Paraneptunicella aestuarii: one gene and its partners. The protein of the gene in region 1 binds, or shares a complex with, the protein of each later gene. Links are inferred from orthologs where the notes say so. Each region holds a gene or a part of one and is shown on either strand. Other genes may lie near its edges.

The links. Proteins that work in one complex are often made in the same cells at the same time.
Region 2: the proteins of accD (region 1) and accC are in contact, whole or in part, in a solved structure (PDB 8UXZ), measured with the Escherichia coli proteins. The link is inferred for Paraneptunicella aestuarii from one-to-one orthologs.
Region 3: the proteins of accD (region 1) and accA are in contact, whole or in part, in a solved structure (PDB 8UXZ), measured with the Escherichia coli proteins. The link is inferred for Paraneptunicella aestuarii from one-to-one orthologs.

Annotation. Positions count from the first base shown.
Region 1 is NZ_CP074570.1:2,065,765-2,069,341, forward strand. Bases 817-3,577 are described here. They hold accD (acetyl-CoA carboxylase, carboxyltransferase subunit beta), read left to right. Parts: upstream 817-1,653; coding sequence 1,654-2,502; downstream 2,503-3,577. Other genes in these bases: truA (tRNA pseudouridine(38-40) synthase TruA), read left to right, coding at 817-1,138; folC (bifunctional tetrahydrofolate synthase/dihydrofolate synthase), read left to right, coding at 2,506-3,577. Also shown: KIH87_RS08565 (sensor histidine kinase), read left to right, coding at 1-253; more of truA, read left to right, coding at 350-816.
Region 2 is NZ_CP074570.1:4,313,032-4,316,403, forward strand. What follows is about bases 409-3,372. They hold accC (acetyl-CoA carboxylase biotin carboxylase subunit), read right to left. Parts: upstream 2,587-3,372; coding sequence 1,231-2,586; downstream 409-1,230. Other genes in these bases: KIH87_RS16805 (MFS transporter), read left to right, coding at 409-1,087; accB (acetyl-CoA carboxylase biotin carboxyl carrier protein), read right to left, coding at 2,598-3,053; aroQ (type II 3-dehydroquinate dehydratase), read right to left, coding at 3,084-3,372. In the rest of the region: more of KIH87_RS16805, read left to right, coding at 1-408. UniProt on the Escherichia coli protein: This protein is a component of the acetyl coenzyme A carboxylase complex; first, biotin carboxylase catalyzes the carboxylation of the carrier protein and then the transcarboxylase transfers the carboxyl group to form malonyl-CoA.
Region 3 is NZ_CP074570.1:1,191,109-1,194,444, reverse strand. The notes cover bases 409-3,336. They hold accA (acetyl-CoA carboxylase carboxyl transferase subunit alpha), read right to left. Parts: upstream 2,387-3,336; coding sequence 1,430-2,386; downstream 409-1,429. Other genes in these bases: dnaE (DNA polymerase III subunit alpha), read right to left, coding at 2,645-3,336; tilS (tRNA lysidine(34) synthetase TilS), read right to left, coding at 409-1,311. In the rest of the region: more of tilS, read right to left, coding at 1-408. UniProt on the Escherichia coli protein: Component of the acetyl coenzyme A carboxylase (ACC) complex. First, biotin carboxylase catalyzes the carboxylation of biotin on its carrier protein (BCCP) and then the CO(2) group is transferred by the carboxyltransferase to acetyl-CoA to form malonyl-CoA.

The DNA of each region.
Region 1 (3,577 bases):
CAACCTGTTTGTGCCTTTTTACAGTACCAAGAAAAGTGGTTCAGGTATTGGCTTGGTACTTTGTCGCCAGATTATCGAAGCGCACAGAGGGCGTTTGACCATCAACAATAATCTGGATTCTGCCGGTTGTTGTGCCAGTATCGAATTGCCTTTCCGCCATGTGCAGGAAAACAAGTCACTTCAAGAGCACAAGCTGGTTGGTAATACGGGACGAGCTGAGAATGAGTCATCCTTTGACGAAAAAGAGCTTTGAATTTTTGTATTAGCTCACCGCATCGCTTAAAATCCGCCTTCCTTTTAGCCTGCTAGCGCTTCCTTAATAGCCAGTTAGCAAAAACAAAGATCGAATATGACCCGAATTGCACTTGGAATTGAATACGATGGCGCCGCTTATTATGGTTGGCAGCGTCAGCGAGAAGTCAACAGTATTCAGGAAGAATTGGAAACGGCATTAACGAAGATTGCCTGTGAACCCATTGAAGTGCAATGCGCCGGGCGCACCGATGCAGGTGTTCATGCTACTAATCAGGTGATTCATTTCGACACTAATGTTGAGCGTCCATTAAAGGCATGGACAATGGGCATGAATGCCAATCTTCCCGATACCATTGCGGTTAAATGGGCGAAGGAAGTGGATGATGAGTTTCATGCGCGCTTTTCGGCAACAGCACGTCGTTATCATTACATTATCAGTAATCAAAAAATGCGTGGCGGCATACTGGTTCAAGGTGTGACTCACTTTTACCGTGAACTGGATGAACAAAAAATGCATGAAGCTGCTCAGAGTTTATTGGGCGAGCAGGATTTTACTTCTTTCCGTGCTGCCATGTGCCAATCCAAAACCCCGTTTCGTAACGTGCATCATGCCAGGGTCGTGCGCCGAGGTTCATTCGTTATTCTGGACATCAAAGCCAACGCTTTTTTACATCATATGGTGCGCAATATCGTCGGTTCGCTTTGTTTGGTTGGAACCGGGGAAATGCCGGTTGAATGGATAGCGGAACTACTGGCTGAAAAAGACCGAACCAAGGCGGCAGCGACGGCAAAATCAAACGGTTTGTATCTGGTGGAAGTGGAATATCCTGAAAAATATGGTTTGCCAGCGACGGATCCGGGTCCTTTGTTTCTCCAATTGTAGGTTCTCTGACCAGACGAACCGATGAAACTTGCTAGAATGCGCTGCAATGTTACATTCTACATCGACTTAACAGCCAGTTTGCTGCATGTTCTGTGCTAATTAGTACAAATTAACCTAAGCTTACTGTTGCAATTTGCTTCAAAATAGGGAAAATTTGTACTCGTTCGTCAATCTGTGGCAGAGTAGTTTCCACTGAATGGTAGGACAATGGCTATAGGGTACGTCTTGAATGACCCAGATATCGTATTTTTGCGGTTGGTTATGCAGGCAGGATGATGAATCCTGATTTCCTATAGCAAACGGAAAAATACGAAGTAGGTAGACTTCAAGCAAAATGTTGCTGACATCTTCGTGTAAAATGCGTTTATTACAGCAATGCCCAAAGATGTGGTAATTCGTTGCAGGAAGCATGTTGGGAATGGACACAGAAAAATACATACATCGCTGTATGTCGATATTTTATCGTTACAGCGGTAACTAAAAAGTACACGTTTTTACCTGGGATATTATTTTTTATGAGCTGGATTCAAAAAATACTGCCACGTACCCAGTCGGTGACGAAGAGCAACGTACCTGAAGGTGTGTGGACAAAATGTTCCAATTGTAATTCCACTTTGTATAAAGTTGAGTTGGAAAAGCAATTGGAAGTCTGTCCAAAATGTGATCACCATATGCGCATCAGTGCTCGATCACGTATCAACCATTTCCTGGATCAAGGCGAGCGCACAGAATTAGGCGCAGATCTTGAGCCGCAAGATGTTTTGAAGTTTAAAGACTCCAAACGCTATAAAGACCGTATTTCTGCTGCTCAGAAGTTAACTAAAGAGAAAGATGCACTGGTTGTTGTGCAAGGCAAACTAATGGGGATGCCTGTTGTTGTTGCTGCTTTCGAGTTTAATTTCATGGGCGGTTCAATGGCGTCAGTTGTGGGCGCTCGCTTTGTTAGAGGCGTTGAACACTGCTTAAAACACAACATGCCGTTGATTTGTTTTTCTGCCAGCGGTGGTGCACGTATGCAAGAGGCATTGTTGTCTCTGATGCAAATGGCGAAAACCAGTGCAGCGCTAGCGAAAATGAGCAAAAAGGGCTTGCCATTTATTTCAGTATTGACTGACCCAACTATGGGTGGTGTTTCTGCCAGCTTAGCCATGTTAGGTGATATTAATGTGGGTGAACCTGGTGCTTTGATTGGTTTTGCTGGCCCTCGTGTTATTGAGCAAACCGTACGTGAAACACTTCCAGAAGGCTTCCAACGCAGTGAATTCCTGTTGGAAAAAGGTGCAATTGACATGATCGTAGATCGTCGTCAAATGCGCGACAAACTGCATGGATTATTAGATAAACTTCATCACATTAATCCGTAGATTATGACCAATCAAACCTCTGGCTTACCCGCTGATTTAGCGGGTTGGCTAGCACACCTCGACACACTGCATCCGGTAGAGATTGATTTGACTCTGGAACGGGTCAAGCAAGTCTATGAGCGTTTAAACCTTACTTTAAGTGGCACGGTTATTACGGTTGCTGGAACTAATGGTAAGGGTTCAACCTGTGCTGCGGTCGAACAAATCGCTTTGTATCTGGATAAGAAGGTTGGCGTTTATAGCTCGCCTCATTTGTTGGACTATCGCGAGAGAGTCAGAGTCGATGGGCATATGCTGTCAGAGCAAGCTCATTGTGATGCTTTTGCCAAAGTCGAAGCGGCGAGAGTAGGCAAGGAGAGCAAAGAGGGGCAAGATGGCCAAAACGATGAAGTTACATTAACCACCTTTGAATTTGGCACGCTTGCGGCTTTGTGTTTGTTTGCAGAGCAAGAGCTGGATGTGTTAATTCTTGAGGTTGGCTTAGGTGGTCGTTTAGATGCAGTTAACGTCGTTGAGCCTGATTTGGCGGTGCTAACCTATATTGGTTTGGATCATCAGGATTGGCTTGGTGAAACCCGCGAAGAAATTGCACTGGAAAAAGCTGGCATTCTGCGTCAGGGTGGAAAAGCGGTTATAGGTGATACCGAACCACCCATTACGTTAATTGATGAAGTGGAACGTTTGGGCGTGGAAGCCTGGTGGCAAAACCGCGATTTTCAGATGATCCAGAATGAATTGAACTGCTGGGAATGGCATCATGGCGACAAGCACCTTGTCGGTATGCCGCAGCCGTCAATTCCTCGTATGAATATTGGTACAGCTTTAGCGGTTGCGGATATGTTGGGGTGGGAGTTAGATAACTCGCTGGCACAGCATGTTTGCCGTAACACGCATTTGCCTGGTCGTTTTCAGATTATCAGTCAGCAACCTCTCACAGTGCTGGATGTTGCTCACAATCCTCAAGCAACGGAATATCTTAAATACAAACTCATGCCAATCGTGCGAGGTAATTTGCATCTGGTGGTGGGAATGTTGTCAGATAAAGATGCTAAGTCCAGCTTACAACCTTTTATTG
Region 2 (3,372 bases), 2.2 Mb from region 1 along the record:
AGACATTCCTATCGCAGTGGTTTCTTTCCTGTTTGCCGCTTATTTGCCTAAATTTGGCTTTAAACGCGCCATGCTCACCAGCATGTTGATTGTTGCCAGCACCAGCTTGCTCATGCCGATTGTGGGTAACTTTATGATGACCAAGCTGCTGTTTTTGTCGGTTGGCGTTAGCTTCGCGCTGGTAAAGGTCTCGGTTTATGCCTTGATAGGAAAGGTTTCCCACAGTAAAACAGCTCATGCCTCCAATATGAACATAGTTGAAGGGTGCTTTATGGTTGGCGTACTAATGGGTTATTGGCTATTTGCCATGTATATCGACCCGGATCATCCTGAATCCATGCAATGGCTGTCGGTTTACTGGCTTTTAGCTGGTATATGCATGGCGAACTTCTTATTGCTTTGGTCTACCGACCTTCCTGAAGACAAGCATGAATCAGAACAGGTTTCGGGCAATAGCTTTGCCTCCATGTTGAAACTGGCTTGGCTGCCCTTTGTGGTAATGTTCGTGATTTGCGCTTTTTTCTACGTGCTAATAGAGCAAGGTGTTGGAACCTGGTTGCCCACGTTCAACAACACAGTGCTGAATCTGGCGAACCACATCAGTGTGCAAATCACCAGTATTTTTGCTGCGTGCCTGGCTATTGGTCGTCTATCTGCCGGGGTTGTTTTGCGTAAGCTTAACTGGTTCCCTTTCCTGATGATTTGCCTGTTTTCCATGGCAGGGCTGATATTATTGGTTATTCCGATGGCTCCGGAAAATACGGGGGGCGAGTTGATTCAAAGCTGGTCAGCAGTCCCATTAGCCGCTTTTATTCTGCCATTGGTTGGCTTATTTATGGCGCCGATTTACCCGGCGATTAACTCCGTTGTATTAAGCTCGCTTCCTACTCATCAGCATGCTGCAATGACCGGCTTGATTGTGATCTTTTCCGCACTTGGCGGCACTTTGGGTAGTTTGACCACGGGCATGATATTCGAGCATTTTGATGGCCAAACAGCGTTCTATTTTATGTTGTGCCCCATCGTGATTTTGGTGATTTCACTGAGTATCTATAAGAAGCTTTTACCTGCGGCTCATGCGGATTGATCTTCTGATTGCTCTCTACTTACTCTTCATCATACTGATGAATATCAACATCTCAATTCCCCCATAGCAAACGCCCATAAAAAAACTGCGCTCTAAATACATAGAGCGCAGTTTTTAAAATCAGGATAAGAGATTTCTTAAGTTTATTGAGCTTCTTCCTCGTGTTGCAACTTCCATTCAAGATACAGAATGTTAGTGCCACCATTACGGAAGTTCTGGTCTGACATAATACGTTTTTGCAGCGGAATATTGGTCTTGATACCGTCAACAACCAATTCATCCAATGCATGACGCATACGGGCAATAGCAACATCACGACTCTCACCATAAGTGATCAGTTTACCGATCATCGAATCATAGTAAGGCGGTACTGTGTAACCAGAATAAATGTGAGAATCCCAACGCACTCCCATGCCACCCGCAGGATGGAATCGAGTAATAGTTCCAGGTGATGGAATGAAAGTTTTCGGATCTTCAGCATTAATACGGCACTCGATGGCATGGCCTCGAACACGAATTTCTGACTGGTCGATAGACAACGGCTGACCTGCAGCAATACGTAATTGCTCCTTAATCAAGTCAACGCCAGTAATCATTTCAGTCACCGGATGCTCAACCTGAATACGTGTGTTCATTTCAATGAAATAGAACTCGCCGTTTTCATACAAGAACTCGAAAGTACCCGCACCACGATAGCCAATATCCACACACGCATTACAGCAACGCTCACCAATGCGAGCACGCATCTCAGGAGTGATACCTGGTGCTGGCGCTTCTTCAACCACTTTCTGGTGACGACGTTGCATAGAGCAATCACGTTCACACAAGTGAACCGCATTGCCCTGACCATCAGCCAGAACCTGAATTTCAACGTGACGTGGGTTTTCAAGGAATTTCTCCATATAAACAACGTCGTTGTTGAAAGCAGCTTTCGCTTCAGCCTTGGTCATCGCGATAGATTCAAGCAAATCTTTCTCATTATGAACCACACGCATACCACGACCACCACCACCACCGGCAGCTTTAATGATAATCGGGTATCCAATACGCTTGGCGATAGATTTGTTAGTATCGCCATTTTCACCTAGAGGCCCATCAGAACCCGGTACGCATGGAACACCCGCTTTCTTCATCGCTTCGATAGCAGAAACCTTATCGCCCATCAAATTGATGGTGTCAGCTTTAGGGCCAATGAAGATAAAGCCGCTTTTTTCAACCTGCTCAGCAAAATTAGCATTCTCAGCCAAAAAGCCATATCCAGGGTGAATAGCAACAGAATTGGTAACTTCTGCCGCAGCGATAATAGCGGGGATGTTTAAATAACTTTCTGTTGCTGATGCACGACCAATACAAATAGATTCGTCAGCCAACAACACGTGTTTGAGATCTTTATCCGCCGAGGAATGCACAGCTACCGTCTTGATGCCTAACTCTTTGCAGGCACGCAAGATCCGTAGGGCAATCTCGCCACGGTTTGCAATTAGAACTTTATCCAGCATAGTGCACCCGCTTATTCGATAACGAACAGCGGCTGGTCGAATTCGACCGTGCCTTGGTTTTCAACCAAGATCTCTTTTACAACACCAGCTTTGTCACTTTCGATTTGGTTCATCATCTTCATCGCTTCAACGATACAAAGCGTGTCGCCCACTTTTACAGTGTCGCCAATTTCAACGAAGGCTTTCGCACCTGGAGAAGATGAACGGTAGAAAGTGCCAACCATTGGAGAACGAACAATGTGACCTGAAGGCGCAGCAGCAACTGGCGCTTCCGCAGCCGCAGGCGCAGCAGCGGCTGGAGCAGGGGCTGGTGCAGGAGCTGTATAAGTAGCTGGAGCCATAGCATACGCCGGGGCAGCACTGTAGCGGTTAATACGTACAGATTCTTCACCTTCAGTAATTTCCAACTCAGCAATACCAGACTCTTCTACCAGCTCGATGAGTTTTTTGATTTTTCGAATATCCATGGGTCAGTCACTCATTATAAAAATTAAAAATTAAGATTGCGCAGACAGTTTTGCTACTGCCGCTCGCAACGCGAATTCGTAGCCCAATGCACCGAAACCACAAATCACCCCTTGCGCAACATCCGCCAAATAGGAGTGTTTACGGAAGGGTTCACGGGCGTGAACATTAGACAAATGCACTTCAATAAAGGGAATGGCTACACTTAGTAATGCATCACGAAGAGCAACACTGGTATGGGTAAAAGCGCCAGGATTGATAATAATGAAATCCTGACTTCCCATAGCATTGTGGATCTTCTCGATCAACAAATGCTCGGCA
Region 3 (3,336 bases), 880 kb from region 1 along the record:
AACCAACTGCTCATCCACAAACAATAAAGGTAAACGCTCTCGCTCCCAGGGTGGCAACTTCCATTCTTCTTTAAACCACTGTTTCAATGGTTTACTCATTGAATGATGACGAAGCTTAAAACGAATACCAAAGCCGGAAAAACGTACACAAATTTTATGAGCATCCGGGTTAACAAGAGGCAAATAGGTAGCCTGTTCGATATCGGGTCTTGCTGTAGACAAATAGTAATGACCGAGCCCATCTGGTAGTTGCAATGGCTCACTCTCGTTTTCTGATGACGTCCAATGCAACTCAATATGTTTTAAGTCTTGAAACACTGGCAGCAAATACAAATGCCCCTGATAACGTCGATACTGCCACTCTCCTGCAACAACCACAGGATTGGCATCATCAGCAGCGGATAACACATCCGCTATAATGTGCTGTAATTGCTTCTCTGATGGCATGGCTAAATCCGTGTTTTGCTGAGATAAGACAGAAATCCACCTTCGCAAAATCTGCTTTTGCCATGCCAAAGAATGGCTCAGCAAGGCTTCGATATTTAATGCATTGGCTTTTGAGCCTAAATCACCAATAAATTCGTCAGCCTGCTCATCCAGTAACGCTTGCTGTTCCGCACAAAGTCGAGCGCTGCGCCCTAACGCCGCACTAAAGCCTTGCCAACGTTGCTCCAGTAATGGCAATACCTGTTGTCGCAGGAAGTTACGGTCGTATTGAGTATCAGTATTCGATTCGTCTTCAACCCATTGCAACCCATGCAGTTTGGCATATTCCAGAATTTGACTCTTATCAACCTGCAATAAAGGACGTAAACAATGAATGTTTGAACTGGCAGCGTTCCACGGCAATAAGCCCCACTCAGGCATTGCGGAAAGCCCTTTCGGGCCAGCCCCGCGCTTTAACTGCAACAATAGGGTTTCCGCCTGATCCTGTTGATGCTGCCCCAATAACAACACTTCTTTTTCGGTGAGTGTTTGTTGGAAAGCCTGATATCGCTCTTCTCTTGCCAAGGCTTCCAGACTTTGGCGTGACGTTTTTTCGACACGAACTTTTTTCACTAGCAGCGGAATATTTAAACCAGCACAAACCGACACACAATGTTGCTGCCAATCGTCGGCGTTATCGCTAATACCGTGATTGACGTGAATCGCTTTTAGTTCAAGCTGAGGATAAGCGTGACGTAGCTCGCTACAGAGATGCAACAGAACATGAGAATCAACACCACCGCTATAGGCGACAGTTAAGCACTTGGAACCAGTAAGAAGATGATACTCGGCTAACTTGTTTGTTAGCAGGGTGACTAAAGACACAAACAAACCCGGATTTTAAATCTGTTGGCTTGGTATAAAGGAGTTTAAGTGATTTAGCAAGGCTCTCTGATAAAAGAGAGCCTTGAATCAATCTTGCAATAGCGGATAAGACTTGCTGTTAGCAATACCCGAAAGACATCAAACGCTCGTAACGTTGTGCCAACAAGTCTTCTTTAGACAAGCTGGACAACTGAGACAGTTGCTGTTTCAAACAGGCTTTCAGGTTAGCAGCCATGCTGTCGTGGTCTCGATGCGCGCCACCTAGTGGTTCATCAATAATGTTGTTGATCAAGCCCAACTCTTTAATTTGAGGAGCAGATACACCCATGGCTTCCGCAGCCAGGTTGGCTTTCTCAGCACTCTTCCACAAAATTGACGCACAACCTTCTGGAGAAATTACCGAGTAAGTGCTGTATTGCAACATGTTAACTCTGTCGCCAACACCAATCGCCAACGCACCACCAGAACCACCTTCACCGATAACAGTACAAATCACAGGAACATTCAGTTCAGCCATGACTTTCAGGTTACGGGCAATCGCTTCACTTTGACCACGTTCTTCCGCGCCCACACCAGGATAAGCTCCAGGAGTGTCGATGAAAGTAATAATAGGAAGGTTAAAACGCTCCGCCATTTCCATTAAACGCAAAGCTTTACGATAGCCTTCCGGTTTTGGCATGCCGAAATTACGTTTAATCTTTTCTGAGGTATCTCGACCTTTTTGATGACCAATCACCATGACAGGTTTTCCATCGATCTTCGCTAACCCGCCAACGATAGCTTTATCATCAGCAAAAGCACGATCACCGCACAACTCATCAAATTCGGTAAAGATACGTGGAATGTAATCAAGGGTATAAGGCCGCAACGGATGGCGAGCCAATTGCGAGATTTGCCAGGGACCCAGGTTAGCGAAAATTTTCTTGGTTAGTTCTGCGTTTTTTTCACGCAGTTTGGTAATTTCCTCTTCTAACCCCAGATCAAACTCACCGCCCTGATTAACCGAACGGAGTTCGTCAATCTTAGCTTCCAACTCAGCGATAGGTTGCTCAAATTCAAGGAAATGTAAACTCATTCCGGTTCCTACTAGTTAGTGTTAGTTTGTCGTTAGATGTTCAGTCCTGTAAAGGTCATCCTCGTTTATCCAAACAAATCAAAAACGTCGCTGTTGATTTGATGAACCAATAAGGTTATTCGGGTAATTTTTTCACAAAAAGTCCAATGTGTACATCCTTGAGGTATTATTTTTTACCCTGACATTTTTTCATCCCTTATATCGACTCAATATAAGGCTGCCATATCGGCGATGAAGACTACAACATTCCAACCACGACTAATGAAATTTTAAACTTACCTGCTCAGGACTTAACAGTTGCTTAAGCTCATGCAGCAGTTGGTCTTCAGGAACCAGATACCACATTGCCCCAACATTCAAAACCGCCTCGGCATCCTCATGCATGTACTTGATAGAAACGGGACAAGCGCCGTTTCTATAGTTCTGCATAATTGCCTGTAGCTTTTGAATATTACCTGGCTCAATCCAGGCGTCGTCCAAAGTCAGTTGAATACGTTTCAAGTATTTTTCTCGTGCCTTGATATTATCCATTGCTTCGCGCACTGTGATGGTATGACCACCAGAAAAATCATCAAAACTGACAGAGCCGCTGACCACCAGCACTTTATCTGTCTGTAAAATCTCTTCGTATTTTTCAAAATCATCCGGGAAAAAGCGCGCATCAACCCGGGCACTCTTATCATCCAATGTCACAATCGCCCAACGCCGCCCTTTTTTATTCACTAACACACGAACCGACAACACCAAGCCTACCGCAGTAATGTTACCGTCTCGTGCTGTGGGTTTAAGATCCACCAAACGGCCAGAACAATAATGCTTAATTTCATCGCGATATTGGTTGATAGGATGCCCGGTCAAATACAGACCCAAGGTTTCCTTTTCACCATCCAGCCATTGTTTCTCCGGCCATTCAGGTACATCAACGAAAGTAGCAGACACATCTTCCGGTT